Regions from separate parts of the Pseudoalteromonas sp. S3785 genome, predicted to be linked through region 2. Evidence: predicted binding sites of a transcription regulator. Region 2 holds the regulator's gene; each other region holds the start of a gene.
The links. The regulator sigma-54, encoded in region 2, starts transcription at its own class of promoters, with help from an activator protein. The targets are predictions, from matches to a motif close to GTTGGCACGNNNNTNGNNT.

Region 1: the regulator sigma-54 is predicted to act here: its motif matches at 2,684-2,702, upstream of CWC17_RS00750 (EF-hand domain-containing protein).
Region 3: the regulator sigma-54 is predicted to act here: its motif matches at 2,171-2,189, upstream of CWC17_RS05625 (flagellar basal body rod protein FlgF).
Region 4: the regulator sigma-54 is predicted to act here: its motif matches at 1,843-1,861, upstream of CWC17_RS10785 (hemerythrin domain-containing protein).

The regions. Positions count from the first base shown of each region.
Region 1 is NZ_PNCT01000003.1:56,344-61,064, reverse strand. Features, by position in the region: gene CWC17_RS00770 (M28 family metallopeptidase) at 1-248, shown strand, start outside; gene CWC17_RS00765 (EAL-associated domain-containing protein) at 301-1,245, opposite strand; gene CWC17_RS00760 (EF-hand domain-containing protein) at 1,488-1,703, opposite strand; gene CWC17_RS00755 (hypothetical protein) at 1,776-1,976, opposite strand; gene CWC17_RS00750 (EF-hand domain-containing protein) at 2,399-2,611, opposite strand; gene CWC17_RS00745 (TIGR02450 family Trp-rich protein) at 3,151-3,366, opposite strand; gene CWC17_RS00740 (cupredoxin domain-containing protein) at 3,468-3,818, opposite strand; gene CWC17_RS00735 (heavy metal translocating P-type ATPase) at 3,829-4,721, opposite strand, start outside.
Region 2 is NZ_PNCT01000005.1:44,795-49,515, forward strand. Features, by position in the region: gene mgtE (magnesium transporter) at 1-113, opposite strand, end outside; gene CWC17_RS01675 (HPr family phosphocarrier protein) at 252-524, opposite strand; gene rapZ (RNase adapter RapZ) at 565-1,410, opposite strand; gene CWC17_RS01685 (PTS sugar transporter subunit IIA) at 1,430-1,882, opposite strand; gene hpf (ribosome hibernation promoting factor) at 1,887-2,174, opposite strand; gene CWC17_RS01695 (RNA polymerase factor sigma-54) at 2,202-3,701, opposite strand; gene lptB (LPS export ABC transporter ATP-binding protein) at 3,771-4,496, opposite strand; gene lptA (lipopolysaccharide transport periplasmic protein LptA) at 4,493-4,721, opposite strand, start outside.
Region 3 is NZ_PNCT01000021.1:4,898-9,618, forward strand. Features, by position in the region: gene CWC17_RS05615 (flagellar hook assembly protein FlgD) at 1-620, shown strand, start outside; gene flgE (flagellar hook protein FlgE) at 679-2,049, shown strand; gene CWC17_RS05625 (flagellar basal body rod protein FlgF) at 2,226-2,969, shown strand; gene flgG (flagellar basal-body rod protein FlgG) at 2,991-3,779, shown strand; gene flgH (flagellar basal body L-ring protein FlgH) at 3,800-4,483, shown strand; gene CWC17_RS05640 (flagellar basal body P-ring protein FlgI) at 4,495-4,721, shown strand, end outside.
Region 4 is NZ_PNCT01000039.1:24,247-28,967, reverse strand. Features, by position in the region: gene CWC17_RS10795 (TonB-dependent receptor) at 1-529, opposite strand, end outside; gene CWC17_RS10790 (hypothetical protein) at 878-1,288, shown strand; gene CWC17_RS10785 (hemerythrin domain-containing protein) at 1,373-1,798, opposite strand; gene CWC17_RS10780 (hypothetical protein) at 2,105-2,356, shown strand; gene CWC17_RS10775 (putative periplasmic lipoprotein) at 2,414-2,671, shown strand; gene CWC17_RS10770 (DUF6500 family protein) at 2,698-2,916, shown strand; gene CWC17_RS10765 (tetratricopeptide repeat-containing diguanylate cyclase) at 2,927-4,721, opposite strand, start outside.

The DNA of each region.
Region 1 (4,721 bases), on a different contig from region 2:
CTTTAGCTAAGCAAGGTGTGCCTAGTTTATTGTTTATGAGCCTTGGCGATACCGACCCTGATTACATTGCGCAAAAATACCATAAAGAAGCCGACGATTACTCGCCGCAATGGTCATTAGGTGGTGTGAAACAAGACATAGAGCTTATTGTTGATATAGCCACAAAACTTGCCAACAATGGCGATTGGCCTACATGGACGAGTGACTCAGACTTTAAAGCAAAGCGCGAGCAAGATAAACCGCATTAGTAAGCAATGTTTAAAGCTAAATAGCAATTATACCCATCGTATTAAAATCCTCCTACTTGGAGGATTTTAATTTTGAGCGCGCCCGCATTAGTAAGGTTTCGGCTTTAGCACCTAAATACACATAAATAGCCAATGCGATTAAAAGCCCTACCACCGCAAGCATCATCGCAATGGCCGGTAATAAGTATTCAGCTTGCCCGAGCGCCGCTTTAAACATGGTTAATAGCGCCTCAATAGATATTGCAATTAGCACGGTAGATATAAACCGAGTAATTGTGCGCCGTGTAGATGAGTGCCTAAATATATCCTTATGCATTAAAATCTCTTCTTCGAGAATGGTTTTTCCTAAATCAAACACGGCCAACGCTAAAGTAATATATATAATAATGCTAAAGGGCTCGAGGGGATCAGAGGCTGAATCAAAGTGGGTTAATAATGCATATATATCGTTAAATACGATGCTCAGTAAAAAGAGAACCAAAGTAAATAAACACGCCACAATCACCCCATAACCCGCTTTAAAATAAGGCGAAATACCAGCACGCGCGCTGTCTCCCATTACAAACTCAATTAACTGGGTTAAGCATACGTCTAGCACTAAATAATGTTGCTGGTTAATTGGCTTTTTCAGCTCTTTAATAGCCGAAATACATAAATGATTAGTTGCGATAGAAATATACGGATCGGTAAAGCACACCGAATCGGTTTGTTTAGATTGTAAAAAGTAAGGGCGCTCACTTAAATCTTGCTGATTACCTTGCTCGGCTAATTTTTTATAAGCACGCTTAAAGCACACATTATTGCCTAGCTGAAGCCCAGGTTCGTTTAAACAATATTGCAGCTCTAAAAAGGGGTATTGCTTTACTAAAAAACGCGTATCTCGATTTTTGTTAAGCCCATCTTCAATACTCATTAAAATAGAGTCAAGCAAGCTGTGTATTACTTGCTCATACTCATGGTAGCGCTCAACGCTACTCATATAACTCATTCGCGCCATAATTGTTTACTCACCCAGTTGCTCTAGCGTTAACTAAGCAAGTTTAAAACCACATAAATATACTGTTTAAAATCAATAGGTTATTAATTAACATAATTGGAATTGCACCCTTTTGGTGATAAAACGGCATTTATATTTTATTAGGCGCACAAAAAAGCAGCTAAGTATTAAATACTTAGCTGCTTGGTGAGTATGATCTTTAAACGTTTGGTTAGTGCGTAAACCTACGTATGCGCCTAATTTTATTGTACCTTTGAAAACTCTTGCTGAGAAAGCTCACCATTTCCATCTGTATCTAACTTATCAAATAGCTGAACTAACTGAGCATTAGCCTGTGCTTCTGATTTGCTAATAACGCCATCGCCGTCAGCATCAAAAGAGTTAAAATCTACCGCAGCAAAGGCTGCTGAAGATGATAAAAGAGCAGCAAGTGCTAGCGTTTTATTTACTGTTTTCATAATCGTTCCTTAGGCATAATAACCAGATTAAGGGTGAGAAATCCTTTTCGAAGATCCATTAAGGGGTAATTGTTAATATTCAAAAAAGTCATTTTCGGTAACGCCATTTCGGCTTTGCATATTTAATTGCTGCATTATTTGTTCTGCTGAATGATCACTTTGGTTTGCTAAATCACCTTCGCCTTGCATAGGTGTTTTAAACTCTGTATTTGCCAATACCACCGATGATGACACCAAGGTGATAAGTACAAATGTTGTTTTCAGCTTAGTCATAATGTAATCCTTCAATAATATGCATTACCTGTATAAATTTGCGCTGAGGTGGTTACAATTCACTTCCTTGTTATTCTTTTTAATAGGCTCCCTTGCCTATTTAGGTTGTCTTTGGCAACTCAGAACTATGCTTACACCACAGCGCATTAACCGTCTGCGCTTGTAAAACCTTTGCTTAAAAAAGTTTACCGTTTGTGTTGGTATCAAACTTTGCAAATGTGCCAGAAAATACCAGCACTATTGCAAGCAAAGTTGGGTATCGCTTTTACATATCGATTCCTTCGCTATGCGTTTATAATAAAATGCCCTGTGTATTACACTGTCCTTGTTATTCTTTATGGTAAGCTCCCTTGCTTACTTAGGTTGTCTTTGGCAACTCAGAATTAACGTGTCACTGGGCGTTAACTACTCAAAGCACTCACTTATGCTTTGTCGAACTCACTCTTAGATAGCTCGTTGTTTTTGTCAGTATCAAGTTTTGTAAACTGACTCATTAATTCAGCATCAGCAGATGCTTCTAACGGGCTTAATGTGCCACTGCCATCTTTATCGAGTGTGTCAAAATCTGTTACTGCAAAAGCCGCTGATGAAGAGGCTAAAGCCATTAATACCAATGTTGATTGTGCCTTTTTCATAATGAAATCCTTCATAGGGTTAGGGGAGTAGCCAATTGGCGTTACCCACGTTTGCTTAATACAGCTTAGCTATTACAACTTCAATGCCATCTTTTATTTTTAATTGATAAACAATGAGTTACATGAAAAGTGCATGTATAGATGAAGTTTCGAGAGGTGTTTTTGTTGCTTTTTTGCAACAGCCTGATGAGCCAATTAAAATAAACTTTTAAAATCAATAACTTATTATTTATAAAAAAGCCACACGTGAGCTAAAAGCTAACTAAAAACATAATGTGGGGAAGTTTAAGAATAAACTAGAGCTGAACAGCTTAATTAAAACAATTAAACGCTATAAAACCTAAATTATAAACAATTGAAATATAAGAATATTTACGAAATATTTGGCGTTTATTTTCTAAAAGCACGGCAAGCCTGTAAAAAACAGGCATTTGTTGCCAAATGGCGAATTTAGTAAAAGGCAGGGATTAAAAAGGGAGCGCATTGCATTTAGTTGGGCATAACAAATTGGCGTTTTTTAAAGTATAAAAACAATTTAACTACTTCCAGCCTTGACGCCATTTTTGTGTGTCTTTTAAATCTCGCCAGCGTATTGAGTACTGATTTTTAGAAAACACCGACTCGGTAATACATTCGATTACATTACCTTCTTCATCGTATTCTACTTCTACAATTATAAAGTGTTTTTCTTTATTAATAGCTGGGGTAGCAGTCCACTTACTGTTTAGTAATTTTTTAGGGTTTAAGTTATTCATTAAATAATCTAGTGTGTTTAAATAACACTAATACGACATAACCCGTTGTTTAGCTCAACATAAAGTTAGACCGTATTAATGTTACTTCATCAACTCACTGGTTACTCAGCGATTAACTTACCTTTATACATTTTCATTTGGCAATGAAAGTCGTACTCACCTGCTTCAAGTGCAGGCAAAGTGATTCTATTCTCTCCCATTGCAAGGCTTTCACTTACATCAAGCTGCGGGAACACCATAGTTTCGGCGCACGGTGCACTGTCTTTTCTATCAAATGTAAGTGTTACTTTTTTATTGGCCGCCACCTTTATATGACTTGGTTGATAAACGCCGTTATCTACCACTATGGTTTGCGTATTGTCATTACTGTGTATTTGCTTTGGCTTATAAAGCCAAAACCAATAAATAATGGCCACAATTAATACTGCACCCAGTAAATTTATGATTAACATTATCGACTCCTTAGCGCTTATTGGGTTTATAAAAACGTAAGCGATTAGCATTGGTGACGACAGTCAGTGATGAAAGCGCCATAGCTGCGCCCGCTACTACAGGATTTAGTAGCACACCAATAAAGGGATACAACACACCGGCAGCAATAGGAATGCCCGCAACGTTATAAATAAAGGCACCAAACAAGTTTTGTTTAATGTTTTTAATTGTTGCGCTGCTAATGGCAATAGCATCAGCAAGGCCATGCAGCGAGCCACGCATTAAGGTAATATCGGCGCTTTCTATGGCTACATCGGTACCTGTACCAATCGCAAAACCGACATCTGCCTTAGCAAGCGCGGGGGCATCATTGATCCCATCACCCGTCATACCTACAATTTCGCCTTGCTGCTGGCGTTTAGTGACTTCATTTACTTTATCCTCTGGTAACACTTCTGCGATAAAATCATCAATACCGACTTTTTTAGCCACAGCGTGTGCGGTCGCTTTATTATCGCCAGTGAGCATTACTAGATGAATACCTTCATTTTGCAGGCGCTTAATTGCCTGTACTGAGTCTTCTTTTAGCGGGTCCGCCACCGCAATTAAGGCCATAAGTTGGTTATTACAGGCAAAGTACATCGGCGTTTTAGCTTCTTTTGCAAAGGTGTGTGCTTGCTCAGCGGCCTCATCAACAGCAATCTCGTATTTATCCATAAGCGCTTTATTACCAAATAACAAAGTCTGCTCATTCACCTTACCGCTTACACCTTTGCCAGTAATGGCGTCAAAGTCAGTCGCTTTACTCAAGGTGACGTTTTGTTTTTTAGCGTGCTGCATAATAGCCTCTGCCAGAGGGTGCTCAGAGCTACTTTCGAGGCTTGCAACTAATTGCATTACGTTATTTTCATCTGCGTTATTAA
Region 2 (4,721 bases):
GGGGCAGTTTTTGCTAGCATGCGTCTTACTTGAACAAATTGCCCACTATTAAGTGATTTAGTCACCTGTTTTAGTTGTTGCAGTGGGTAGTCTTGTTCAAACGCTTCTGGCATTGGCATCCTAATTTTTTATATACGAGGGGAGGCGATTAACCGCATTGTGATTAATCTAATTAAACACTATTCATTTACCAAGCTACACAAATCAGGGTATAAAGCGAAAATGTATGAGTAAGCTTGGTAATTAAACGTTTATTCTTGTTCGTTAAATCGCTGTGCGATTAATTGTCCGACCGCATGCAAAGCCTTTTCTGAGTCTGGGCCTTCACATACAACTTTAACTTCTTTGCCTTTACTACTTTCGAGTAGCATTAAGGCTAATACGCTATCACCAGCGGCTTCTTTATCATCTTGATGTAAGGTAATTTTAGCATCAAATTGCACAGCTAATTGCGCAAGGACCGTTGCCGCTCTGGCGTGTAAGCCTAATTTATTTTTTATTAAAAACGTGTCTTCACAACGCATAAATTACTATACCTAAACTGAACAGGTTATTATTTTAAGGTTACTTTTCTTGCTCACGGTGCCTAATTTTTACATTTGGATGTGTCATTGCAAAGCTCTCACCTATAGTTTGGGCTAAATAAACCGAGCGGTGTTGTCCACCCGTACAACCTATTGCAATAGTCAGGTAGCTGCGGTTATTGCGCTCTAAGTGTGGTAACCAAGTTTGTACAAATGTTTGAATTTGCCAAGTAAATTTTTGCACTATGCTGTGGTTTGCCAAAAAGTCTTTTACAGGTTGATCAAGACCTGTAAGCGGTTTAAGTTCAGGCTCCCAATGCGGATTTGGCAAAAAGCGAGCATCAAATACATAATCAGCTTCTTTAGGTATGCCGTGTTTAAAACCAAACGATTCAAACGTTACAATTAGTTGTTTATCTTTTTTTCCGAGTATTTTTTCGCGAATTGACTCAGCCAATTGGTGAACACTTAAATCAGTCGTATCAAGCATAAAGTCTGCGCGGGTTACAAGTACATCAAGCAGCTCTTTTTCTTTTTTTATTGCTAAGTCGAGCGGCAATGAATCGATGGATAAAGGATGTAATCTGCGTGTTTCTGAAAAACGTTTTATGAGTGTTTGATCATCACTGTCTAAATAAAACAGAGTGGGTTTAGCAAAGTCCGGTAGGTATTCAAGAATATCGTTAAACTCGTCTTGCTCTTTGGGGATATTACGAACATCGATACTAACAGCTATTTTGTCATAGTTATCTGAAACACTACGTACTAAAGAGGGCAGCAGGTTGACCGGGATATTATCTACGCAATAATAACCTAAATCTTCAACCACGCGTAAAGCAACCGATTTACCTGAACCGGAACGGCCGCTTATGATTATTAACTCCATTTATAGCCCTTAGTATTTACTACGATTGATCAACAATTACTTGATACAGTTCTGCATCGGTTTTAGCGCTTCGCAGCTGTTTGCAAAATTCTTTATTGCTCAGTTTATCAGCTATGGTTGCTAGAGTCTTTAGGTGCTGCTGGTTATCGCCATCTGGTACGATGAGTGCAACAAAAATATCAACAGGACAGTTATCAATAGCATCAAAGTTTACAGGCTTGTCACTAACGAGTACTAACGCAAGCGGTTCTTCTACGCCACCCATTCTACCATGCGGAATTGCGATACCGCGGCCAATACCCGTACTACCTAGTTTTTCTCTGCTGGCTAGCGCATTAAGAATATCCTGTTGTGGTAAGTAAGGGAGCTTTTCATGAGCAAGCTCACTGATAAATTCTAAAATTCTTTTTTTACTACTAAAAAGGACCGCAGCTTTGCTGCAGTCCTGGCATACTAATGTACTTAATTTCATAATATTAGTGTCTAGCAAGCTTCTCTTTATGTTTTATGACTTGACGATCGAGCTTGTCAATCAACGAGTCTATAGCAGCATACATATCTTGGTGCTCTGTTGAGGCAAATAAATCTGCGCCGCTTACATGAATAGTCGCTTCTGCTTTTTGGTTGAGTTTTTCTACATCGAGAATGACATGCACATTGCTAATATGATCTGAGTGCCTTTCTAGCTTTGCAAATTTATTATTTACATAGTCTCTAAGTGAATCAGTTACTTCTACGTGACGACCAGTTAGGTTTAGTTGCATAAGCATTTCCTCTTTGTTTTTTACGTCTTATATCAAACTCTTTCTCTGATTTGACGGTGGAATAGCTAGCGATTCACGGTATTTTGCTATTGTGCGTCTAGCTACTTTAATTCCTTGCTCTGCCAATATATCCGCAATTTTACTATCACTCAATGGTTTGGCTGAGTTTTCCGCGGCAATTAGCTTTTTAATTAAGGCACGTATTGCGGTTGACGAACATTCGCCACCGTTTTCGGTGCTTACGTGGCTTGAGAAAAAATATTTAAGCTCAAAAATACCACGTGGCGTATGCATATATTTTTGCGTAGTAACACGCGAAATTGTTGATTCGTGCATTTCTACCATTTCAGCAACATCGTTTAAAACCATTGGTTTCATGGCTTCGGGGCCATGTTCAAAAAACGCTTGTTGCTGTTTTACAATACAGTTTGTTACTTTTAGCAGCGTGTCGTTTCTGCTTTCAAGACTTTTTATAAACCATTTAGCTTCTTGCAGATGAGAGCGAATAAACTGGCTATCTCCACTTGATTTTACGGTACGTGACATGGCCGCATACTGACTATTTACGCGTATTTTTGGCATGCTATCTGGGTTTAGCTCTACCACCCAACGGCCCTTAATTTTTTTAACTGACACATCCGGTATGACATACTCAGACTCTTCCCTTACTATTGTGTCTGCAGGTTTTGGGTTGAGGGTATGTATAAGAGTCATGACCTCTTTAAGCTCGTCTTCTTTAAGCTTAGTCTTTTTCATTAATGTACGATAGTCGCGTGCCGCTAATAGATCAATGTGATCGGTTAAGATCATTTTAGTTTGTTCTATAAAAGGGGTGTCTTTATCAAACTGGTTAAGCTGAATACACAAGCACTCCTGTAAGCTCCGCGCGGCTATACCTACAGGGTCGAATAATTGAATACGTTTTAAAACGGCTTCTATTTCATCCAGTTCAACTTCAACGTCGTCATCGTTTTCTTGGTTAAAGCTTTCTAAAATCTCTTCACAACTTAGCGTTAAAATACCCGAGTCATCTACAGCTTCTACAATGGCTATAGCAATGGCTTCGTCAGTTGGGCTAAAAGGAGTAAGCTGAAGTTGCCACATTAAGTACTCATGTAGCGTTTCAGTAGAGGCGCCCTGATAAATAGACTCATCTTCTGGCATTGGGCCTGAGGATGCCGCAGGGGCTGCACTCATGTACTCATCCCAAGTTACATCCATCGCCATATCATCGCTAACAGTGTCTTTATTTAAAGCTTCACCACTGTCTTGCTCGTATTCACTGGTTGTATCATCAGCCGATGCGCTTACGGTTACATCATCCGTATCTGCTTTTTGTTCATTTTTTCCAGCCGACTCTTCCGTGTAATCTTGCTCTTCTACTTCTAATAGCGGGTTGCTATCAAGTGCTTCTTGTATTTCTTGCTGGAGATCCAATGTACTGAGCTGCAGCAAGCGAATCGCTTGTTGCAATTGTGGAGTCATTGTAAGTTGCTGGCCCATGCGCAGCTGTAATGATTGCCTCATGTATCTCTAACAATCCTTTTATGTTGTTATAATTAATATTAGCAGATGCTTGTAGGTGTGGCTTAAATGTTACAGCCTAAATTGCTCGCCTAAATAAACATCGCGTACAGTTTTGTCATTTAATACGTGTTCTGGGGTGCCAGATGCAATTAGCTCCCCATGAGAAACAATGTAGGCTTTTTCACAAACATCAAGGGTTTCTCTTACATTGTGATCGGTAATTAATACGCCAATGCCACGATTTTTAAGATGTTCTATTATTTTCTTTATATCTAACACTGAAATCGGATCAACACCAGCAAAAGGCTCATCCAACAAAATAAATTTAGGGTTCGCTGCGAGTGCTCTGGCTATCTCTACACGGCGGCGTTCGCCACCAGAAAGTGCCATACCTTGGCTATCACGTATATGTTGAATGCTAAATTCATCAAGTAAGTTGTTAAGCGTTTCTTCTCGCGCGGCTTTATTTAGCTCTTTGCGCGTTTCTAAAATAGCCATTAAATTTTGATAAACTGTTAGCTTTCTAAATATAGATGACTCTTGCGGCAAATAGCCAATGCCTAAGCGAGCACGACTGTGCATAGGTAATAACGTTATATCGTTATCATCAATAGATATTTTACCTTTGTCGCTAGGTACTAACCCTACAATCATGTAAAAGGTGGTGGTTTTACCTGCGCCATTAGGGCCTAATAAGCCCACTATGCTGCCGGCTTCTACCTCAAGGCCTACATTTTTTACAACTTGGCGGCCTTTATAGCTTTTTGCTAATAGTTCTGCTTTTAAGGTGCTCATGGTTGACCTTCGTTACCTGTTTTTTCTTTAATATTTGCTTCAACAGGCACTAAAATTGTGTGGACACGATCCGTTGAGTTTTCGTCTTTTTCTGCGCTAATAAGTTGCTGCTGCATATCGTAGGTAATACTTTTAGCATTAATTTTTTGACCGGCTTGCGCGACTTCGGCATCCCCAACAAGTGTTAAAAAGCGCTTTGCTACGTCGTAACGTACTTCGTTTGCA
Region 3 (4,721 bases), on a different contig from region 2:
AAGTAGCGACTTCCACTGAAGAGAGCGATGCGTTAACACAGGAAGATTTTTTCTCGTTGCTAACTCAGCAGCTATCGTATCAGGATCCGAGTAATCCGGCTGATAACGATCAAATGATTGCGCAAATGACTAATTTTACCATGGCGCAAGGTATCACAGATTTAAACACAAATTTTGAGTCGCTTGCCTCTTCAATGACTTCAAACTCTGCTCTACAAGCATCAACCCTGGTTGGTAAACAGGCGCTTTTAGAATCTAATACGCTTGAACTTGGTGAAAGTGGCGAGGCAAAAGGGTCGGCAGTTGCTGAAGAAGCCGTTGATAATTTAAAAATTAAAGTCACAGATGCCTCTGGGCAACTGGTTAGAACTATCGATATGGGTTCGCAAGCAGCGGGTGCTGTGCGCTTTAGTTGGGATGGGAATAATGAATCTGGCGAACGCCTACCAGAGGGCGAATACACGATTACTGCAGAGGGCAGTACCAACGGCGAGTTTTCAAGCTTACCGGTAGCCACATTCAAAAATATTGAAAGCGTTAATATCAACGGCTCTAGTGGCATTATTATTAACACCAAAGAGGGTGCGGTTAGGTTGACAGATGTCGCAGAGATCGCATAACCATTTAAAAGTATTTCGCCTGCTAGCAGGCTATTAGATTAAAAGTTAGAGGTGAATTATGAGCTTTAATATCGCACTTACAGGCCTAGCTGCCGCTCAAAAAGACTTAGACGTAACAGCAAATAATATTGCTAACGTAAATACCACTGGTTTTAAAGAATCGCGGGCTGAATTTGCTGATGTATATGCTGCATCTGTGTTTAGCGCAGGTAAAACCAAAAATGGTGATGGTGTGCAAACAACTATGGTTGCACAGCAATTTCATCAAGGCTCACTGCAATTTACTAACAACTCGTTAGACTTAGCGATTACCGGCGAAGGTTACTTTGCAATGACCGATGATATTTCGTCGCAAGATTTAACCTATACTCGTGCAGGTGCATTTAAGCTAAATCAAGACAATTTTATGGTTGACGCCAAAGGTAATTACTTACAAGCTTTTCCGGTTGATGCATCAAGTGGGGACACCACATCGGTAAGTCTAAGTACAACTAACCCAATTCAAATTCCTGATTCATCTGGTTCGCCTCGTGCTACGGAAAACGTATTTTTGTCATTTAATTTAGATGCAACAGCAGATGCTACAGGCCTTGCTTTTGACCCTACATCAAATGGTACGTATAACTCGTCAACGTCTACAACCGTTTACGACTCATTAGGTGAGCCGCATATTCTTCAGTACTTTTTTGTTAAAGAAGAAGACGCTGCTGCAGGTGGTACTGATAACAGCTGGGAGGTATACGCCACCTTAGATGGGAAAGTTGTAGATGGTACATCAGGTGCAGAACAAACAACTACACCTTATACACCGATAGCTACACTTGGCTTCGACTCTAGTGGTTTACCTGCAACAACCAACGGTATAGCAAATACTAACGCTACAACATTTGACGAAATTAATTTACCGGCAGGTGCAGGCACTGGTTTATCGTCAATGCTTGATAACGGCGCGACATTTCCAAGCACGGGTATTGAGTTAAATTGGCGCGATGAAAATAACACAGCAGGACGTATTCCCACTCAGTACTCAAGTGGTTTTGAAGTAAAAGCCCTTGACCAAGATGGCTCTACAGTCGGTCGTTTAGCGGGTATTGATATTGGTACAGACGGTAAAATTGTGGCCTCGTACAGTAATGGTGATTCAACCTACTTAGGGCAAGTGGCTATGGTACGTTTTCCAAACTCACAAGGTTTATCGCAAGTAGGCGATACCAGCTGGAAGCAAAGTATTGACTCTGGCGAGCCGGTAGCCGGTGAAGCAGGCTCGGGTACTTTTGGTAGTATTAATTCATCTGCACTTGAGCAATCAAATACCAACTTAACAAACGAATTAGTTGATTTGATTACCGCTCAACGTAACTACCAAGCAAACTCTCGAGCGCTTGAAGTTAACTCAACAATTCAGCAAAGTATTTTGCAGATTCGATAAGTTAACCTTATTTTTGGTTAAGATTTTAAGGCTGCATTTTTGCAGCCTTTTTTATACCTAATACCACAAAAATAGCCTAGCTGAACCGTTCAATACCTTTCTTATATTGCGTCAAATTTAATCTGGCATCTATTTTGCATTTATCAACTCAGAGATTTTTTATGTGAGTCGATGTTATGGACAAAATGGTCTACATTGCGGCCTCTGGCGCTAAGCAAAGCCTACAGGGGCTTGCACTTAAAGCCAATAATTTGGCAAACGCAAATACCACAGGTTTTAAAGCTGACTTCGCGCAAGCGCGTTCTATGCAAGCATTCGGCGAGGGCTTGCCGACCCGAGTGTTTTCTATGCAAGAGCGACCTGGTTCTAACATGACCTCTGGCGGCATAATAGAAACAGGGCGAGATTTAGACATTGCCATGAGCGATAACGCCTGGCTCGCTGTTCAAGATGAGTCAGGGAATGAAGCCTACACTAAAGTCGGTACGCTGAACATTACTGCACAAGGCATGTTAGTAACGAGCCATGGTCGTCAAGTTATTGGCGAAGGTGGCCCCGTAATTCTACCTGTCCCTATTGAAAAAATAAGCTTTAGTGCAGATGGCGCCATTCAGGTTCGCCCGCAAGGCGCACCAGCCAATTTTTTAGAAGAAGTAGACACGCTACGTGTTGTTGAAGGAAACAGCAGGCAGCTTGAAAAAGGTAACGATGGTTTATTTAGACCAGTACCTGGGCAAACCGTTGATACCTCTGAAAATGTAAAAGTATTAAGTGGTGCACTGGAAATGTCTAACGTTAATCCAGTTCACGAAATGGTCGATATGATCAACCACCAACGTCAATTTGAGTTACAAGTAAAACTAATGAAAACAGCTGAAGAGATTGACGAACGTCAAGATCAGTTGATGCGCATAGTTTAACTTTAAAATGAGGGCATACTTATGAATCCTGCATTGTGGATAAGTAAAACAGGGCTAGACGCTCAACAAACTGATATTTCAGTTATTTCAAATAATTTGGCGAATGCCAGTACCGTAGGTTACAAAAAGAGCCGCGCTATTTTTGAAGATTTACTGTATCAAAACATCAACCAACCTGGCGGGCGATCATCACAAGATACTGAGTTACCATCAGGCCTAATGCTTGGTGCCGGTGCAAAAGTGGTTGCTAACCAAAAAGAGTTTACGCAAGGCAATATGCTTACCACTGAAAACTCACTTGATTGGATGATCTCAGGCGAAGGCTTTTTTGAAGTGTTGCAACCTGATGGCAATATTGCCTATTCGCGTAATGGACAATTTACTACCGATGAAGACGGCCGCATTGTTACTTCAGGCGCTGGCTTTGTTGTTCAGCCCGAAATGAATGTTCCCGATGATGCGCAATCAATTACGGTTTCTCAAGATGGTGAAGTATCTGTACGTGTTGCAGGGCAAGCCGATAATGTGGTGATTGGTCAGCTAACAATTAGCGACTTTATTAATCCATCTGGTCTTGAGCCAATTGGTCAAAACCTTTACACCGAAACGGCTGTTAGTGGTGCGCCTGTGCAAGGTAATCCAGGCGTAGAAGGGTTGGGTACTATTATTCAGGGTTCGCTTGAAACATCAAACGTTAATGTAACAGAAGAACTGGTAAACCTTATCGAAACACAACGTGTTTACGAAATGAATTCAAAAGTAATCTCAGCCGTTGACGAAATGATGAGCTACATCAATCAACAGTTATAATCGTGCACAAGGGGATAGTTATGCGTAAAGTTATTTTATTTGCTGCAGGCACCTTATTTTTAAGTGGCTGTGTTTCTACGCAAAATAGTGAAGTGGTTCAAGACGACCCATACTACGCACCCATGTACCCAGAGCCCGTAGCAGAGCCTGTTGTTGCAACAGGTTCGCTATTTAATACCAACACATTTAATGACCTGTATTCAGATAAAAAAGCGCTTAGAACAGGCGATATAATTACCGTTAAGCTTGAAGAGTCAACACAAGCTACAAAAGCCGCAAAAACTGAAACTGACAAAGAAACCGACGCCAGTTTGGACCCCATTATTGGATTAGGTGGCTTACCTGTCAATATAGGTGGCGACAGTATTCAGTTTGGTATTGGTAGTGATTCATCATTTACCGGTGACTCTAAATCAAATCAGTCGAACAGTTTAGTGGGTGATATTTCTGTAAATGTTATGCGTGTTTTACCCAATGGTAACTTAGTTATCCGTGGCGAAAAATGGCTAACACTTAACACTGGCGAAGAGTTTATTAGGCTCGAAGGGCTAGTTCGCCCGCAAGATGTAAGCGCCGATAACACGGTTGAGTCGAATAGAATTGCGAATGCCCGCATCCAGTATTCAGGAAAAGGGCAAACACAAGAGGCGCAAAGCCCAGGGTGGTTAACACGTTTCTTCAGTAGCTCGTTGTTTCCATTTTAAAGGATAGTAGTATGAAAAACATTAAAGCGTTTATTTTGATCATACTGCTAGGCTGGCAATTTTCTGCCAGCGCGGAACGAATAAAAGATGTTTCTATGGTTGAAGGGGTCCGTGCCAACCAATTGGTAGGCTATGGTTTAGTGGTGGGGCTACCTGGCACAGGGGAGCAAAACTCTTACACGCAACAAAGTTTTAGGGGCATGTTAAACAGTTTTGGTATTACCTTACCTTCAACGCA
Region 4 (4,721 bases), on a different contig from region 2:
CTGTAGAAGCAGTCTTTGAGTGTAAATTTACAAAACCACCGTTACGTTGGCTTGAACCAAATAGAACAGGTGGTGCACCTTTTACTACATCTATTTGTTCTATAGAGTTGAACGATAAAGGCACACCAAAGCCATTGTTACCTGCTTGACGGCGTGTACCGTCTTGAAAAAGCTCTCCGAGTTGGCCACGAATAGTAGGCAAACTAGGTGCACCAAAGCCACTTGCAGAGTATGTGTTTGGGCTAACCGCAAGTACATCTTGTAGGGTAGTGATGTTAAGTTGTTCTATTAACTCACTTGAAATAGGCGTTACTGAGCGTGCGATGTCTTGCAATGCCAAATTATCCCCGAAAGGGCCGTCCACAGTGGCATCTTTTACAGATAAACCTTGAGATTTAAGAACTTGGCCAGCTACTTCTATATGCTCAATTGCGCTTTTAGTTATTGCTTTTGATTCTTCAGCTGCAAATGCTAGTAATGGTGTGTTTAATATAATGGCTAGCGCGATTGCTAATTGTGCGTGTTTCAAACGTTTTCTCTCTACGATTAAAATGTTGTTGGCGATAAAGACCGAAAGCCTTAAAAATAACTTTCAATTAATTTAGTCTTCTTTTTATTTTTTAGAACGAAAGCCAATACTCTATTAATAAATTCATACTTAAGTACCTAGTTTTAAAATATAATGTAAGCTGCTGCTTTGTATGGTTTTTTTAAGCATAGTCTATTTTAATGAAACCTGTGTGTTATTAATTTATTTTTATAAACTTATAGGTTCATCAAACATGTATTGAAAAAAATTACTCTTTTTTGAAATAAAAGCTCAGTTATACGGTCTAGCTTACTTCAACGTTTATTAATATTTTTTTAAGGAAGTTTTATGACAGGTACAATTAACTCTGATGTGCAAAACCGTTTGCAATGGTCACTCTTCTCTTTGCGTTTAGGGGTGTTTATTGTAATGATAATGTGGACATTCGATAAGTTTGTTAACCCTGGACATAGCGCACGTATATTTGAACATTTTTATGGTATTAGTGGTTCTACGGATATAATTGCTTACGTTATAGGTGCTGTACAACTTGTTTTGGTTTTAGCATTTATGGCGGGTATTAATAAGCGCCTTACATACGGAATCATTTTTGTGATGCATGGCCTTTCTACACTTTCATCTTATAATCAGTATATTGATGGCTTTAATAACTTATTGTTTTTTACAGCGTGGCCAATGTGGGCAGCATGTTTTGCACTTTACTTATTACGTGATCAAGACGTTAAATACACAGTATAAGTATTAAGCAAAAAAAATGGTTATAAGCCATAGGCTTATAACCAATAAGTACACAGGGAGTGTATGGAAGTCGGTTTACAATATTTAGTGCATTGCTTTGTTGTAGCGTTTTGCTAATGTTTCTTTTTGATTTTCAGTTAATGCTTTTCCAGCAAGTTGAAATACTTCACGTTCTTCTTCGCTTAAATGGTGGTGTACTAATTCATTAAGCTTTTTCGCTGTTTTAAGCCATACAGATGAGCTCATTTTAGTGTCTTCTAATTGCTCAACTAACTCATCTATTTCGTGATGTTCAGCAACACTATGACGCGCCTTTTCTTGAGTTAAGTCATCGCACATCAGTGGATTATAAAAAAAGCGTTCTTCAAATTTGGCGTGATCTTCAAGTTCTGTTTTAAGTTCACTCATTAACGTGTGGCGCTCATCCGTATCGCCATGAGTTTCAATAAGTGCATCTACCAATTTACGTTGTTTATCGTGATCGTAACGTAGCGCTTCAAAAATATTCATAATTAATCCTTTTACTTGTTCTCAAATTGCTTATGTCATTAACAAAGCAAACTAGATGCCAAACTTTAACCTATTGATTTTTAGTTGTTTATGTGTTTTTTAATCAGCTATAAAATAAACGGTCTGTAATTTTTACAAGCAAACTAATGCAATATTTTCAGGTTTTAGTTCTACAGATACTTACAAATATTTACTGGTTGTATATTTTAGTGAAGTGATAAAGTGATGGCATTATTTAGGTACAGGTTTTATATAGTCATTTACATATGTGGTTTATAAAACTTTAGTTAACAGGATTGTTTAAGGATGAATATAAAAACCCCCATTACAGCACTGTTACTGTGTGCATTGTTAAGTGCATGTAGTACAGCTTCGCATTCTGATCGAAGCTTATGTATAAAAGAAGCTGAAGTGACTGAGCTAAATGGCTCCCAAACAAGCTCAGAAGTTTATAATGAATGTATAAGTGCTCAATTAAAAAAGGATGCTAAAGAGGATACCTTTTTCGATGAAGTAGGTGTGTTTTTTATTGACCTACTTGTTTTGATAGCCGATTAAATAAGTAACTTTGTAGCTATAATCTAAGGCAGAAGGGTGCTTTAAATAGGATTGATTATGAAAGCGTTTGTAGCTTTATTATTGTTGTGTATATTTTTAACTGGCTGTGCTGCTCAGCCTTATGCGGGCTCTGCAAAATGTATGGAGCAAGCCGATATAGCTTATGAAACCGATTTACATAAATATGAGCCACTAGATAATGAATGCAAAGCTACAAAAGTAAATACGCCTAATAAAGAGTTTGAGAATCATAGTATTGTTGATAGAAGTCTTTTACAGCTAATTGTTAGTTTTTTAAACGGTATATTTAGATAATTAAAATACAATTAAATAAGGTATGTATGCAGAAAGAACTAAAAGCAAAAATTATAGCTGTATGCGATAAAAAAATAGCAGCCAAAGGCGAAAACGTAGGTCTTTCTTTTTACGCTTTTTTTGCAAATAAAAACGACAATCCAGAGCTGCTGATGCAAGCCGCTACGTGGTGGATACACACCCATAAGTTAGATCACTTTGAAAAAGCGATAAAAATAAAACAAATGATTATAGAAGGGCAGTAATAACGTATATTTACGCGATTGCTATTTGGTTTCTGCCATTTTCTTTTGCTTTATAGAGTTGTTGGTCTGCACGTTTAATTAGCTCGCTAAGTGAGTCGCTTTTAGCATGACTTATTGCCACGCCAGCACTAAAGGTAACGTGTGTTTTACTTGGCAATGCCTCAATATGACTACAGTACTGCGCTAACTTATTTTCAAGATTTTCAAAAAAGCTGCTTATTTTATCCCGGTTTTGTGTTTTTAAAACAAATAGCCACTCTTCGCCGCCATAGCGTCCAAACTTGTTAGTAGTATTTAGTGTGTCTTTTGCTGCTTGAGCAAATTTTACAAGTACTAAATCTCCTATATCATGGCCAAATTTGTCGTTAATAGCTTTAAAGTAATCTAAATCGACAATAGCTATTGCTAGGCTCTGCTGGGATAAACACTCATCAGCTTTTTGTAGTATGCCACGTCGGTTTAAGCTGTTAGTTAGGTAGTCGGTTAATGCTATAGCATGGTATTTTTTACGTTGGCGCATTTGTCGGTAAAATAAAAATAGCGATACGAGCACCACAATAAAGGCAATAGATGCACTTAACCGCCAAATTATTTTTTGTTGGTGTTCTTCTGTAGCTTGCAATTTGTTTATGTTTTTTTCGTATTCTAGCTGTAAAATCTTGTCTTCTTTTTCTTTTACTTCAAATTTAACCTGCAAGGTTTTTATATTGGTTTCGCTGGTGGCTTCGTAATGTTCTATTGTATAAGCAAGCTCATCTTCAATGGCGTTAAAGGCATCCTCGGTGTAGTTAAGTTGACGCTTTAATTTATAGCGTTTGCTTAAAAAATCAGCCTTATAAATGCTGCGACTAAATTTATCGAGATTTAAAAATACCTCGTCGTTTACTTGGTTGGCTTTATTTAATAAATTTTGTTTAATGTAAATATCTGATAATAAAATCATTGAGGCTAAATGCATATCGTTAATGCCGGCGGAGCTTGCAAGTGCAATGTTTTTGTTTGCGAGCATTAAAGCCGTATCGTAATTACCCTGCAGGTATTGAATATTTGCAATAGAATATTGAGCAAAGGCTAACCCTTTTTTCATATTAACTTTACTAAAATAAGCCAGCGCTTTATTTAAGTATACAAGCGCGTTTTTAGGCTGACCGACCTCCAGTAATACATTTCCTAAGCTCCAATAAGCTTTTGCCGTAAATAGGCCGTCGCTTGTTTGCTCGTAGGCATCGACCGCTTTTTGGGCATAATAAATGGCTTTTTCTTTATCATCTTTATAGAGGTAGTTGTAAGCGTCGGCAATTTTTCTAAAAAAGTAGCCCTGCGAGGCTATGTCTTCTTCTTTTATAGCAAGCTCTAATCCTATTAATGCTGCATTTAATGTTTTTTTAAGTTCGTCGGTTTCGGTGTAGTAATAGGCCATAGCACGAAAAACAATAATTTTATCGTTAGGAGCGAGCTGTTTTACCTGCACTTGAAGCTGCTTAGCAAGCGATTGCGCATTACTTAGCTCTTTGTTAATTGCATAAAGCTTAAGCTGAACCTCTAAAAGTAGCAGGTGACTACTTTTATAATTAATAAGATCAGTATTATTTAAGTACTCAAGCAAATGAGTACTCAGTGCGGTGTATTTTTCTTGCCTAAAAAGTAGCTCTGAATATAAGGCTGCCGCTTCAAGGTGCAACTGTTTGTGCTTTTTATGTTTAGTGACATTATAAGCGTAGGTTAGCTCTTTTTGGTGCAAAAGGTAATCTAGCTTGTTGGCTTTAATATCACTAAGCAAGCTTTGGATTGATTTTATATCAGAT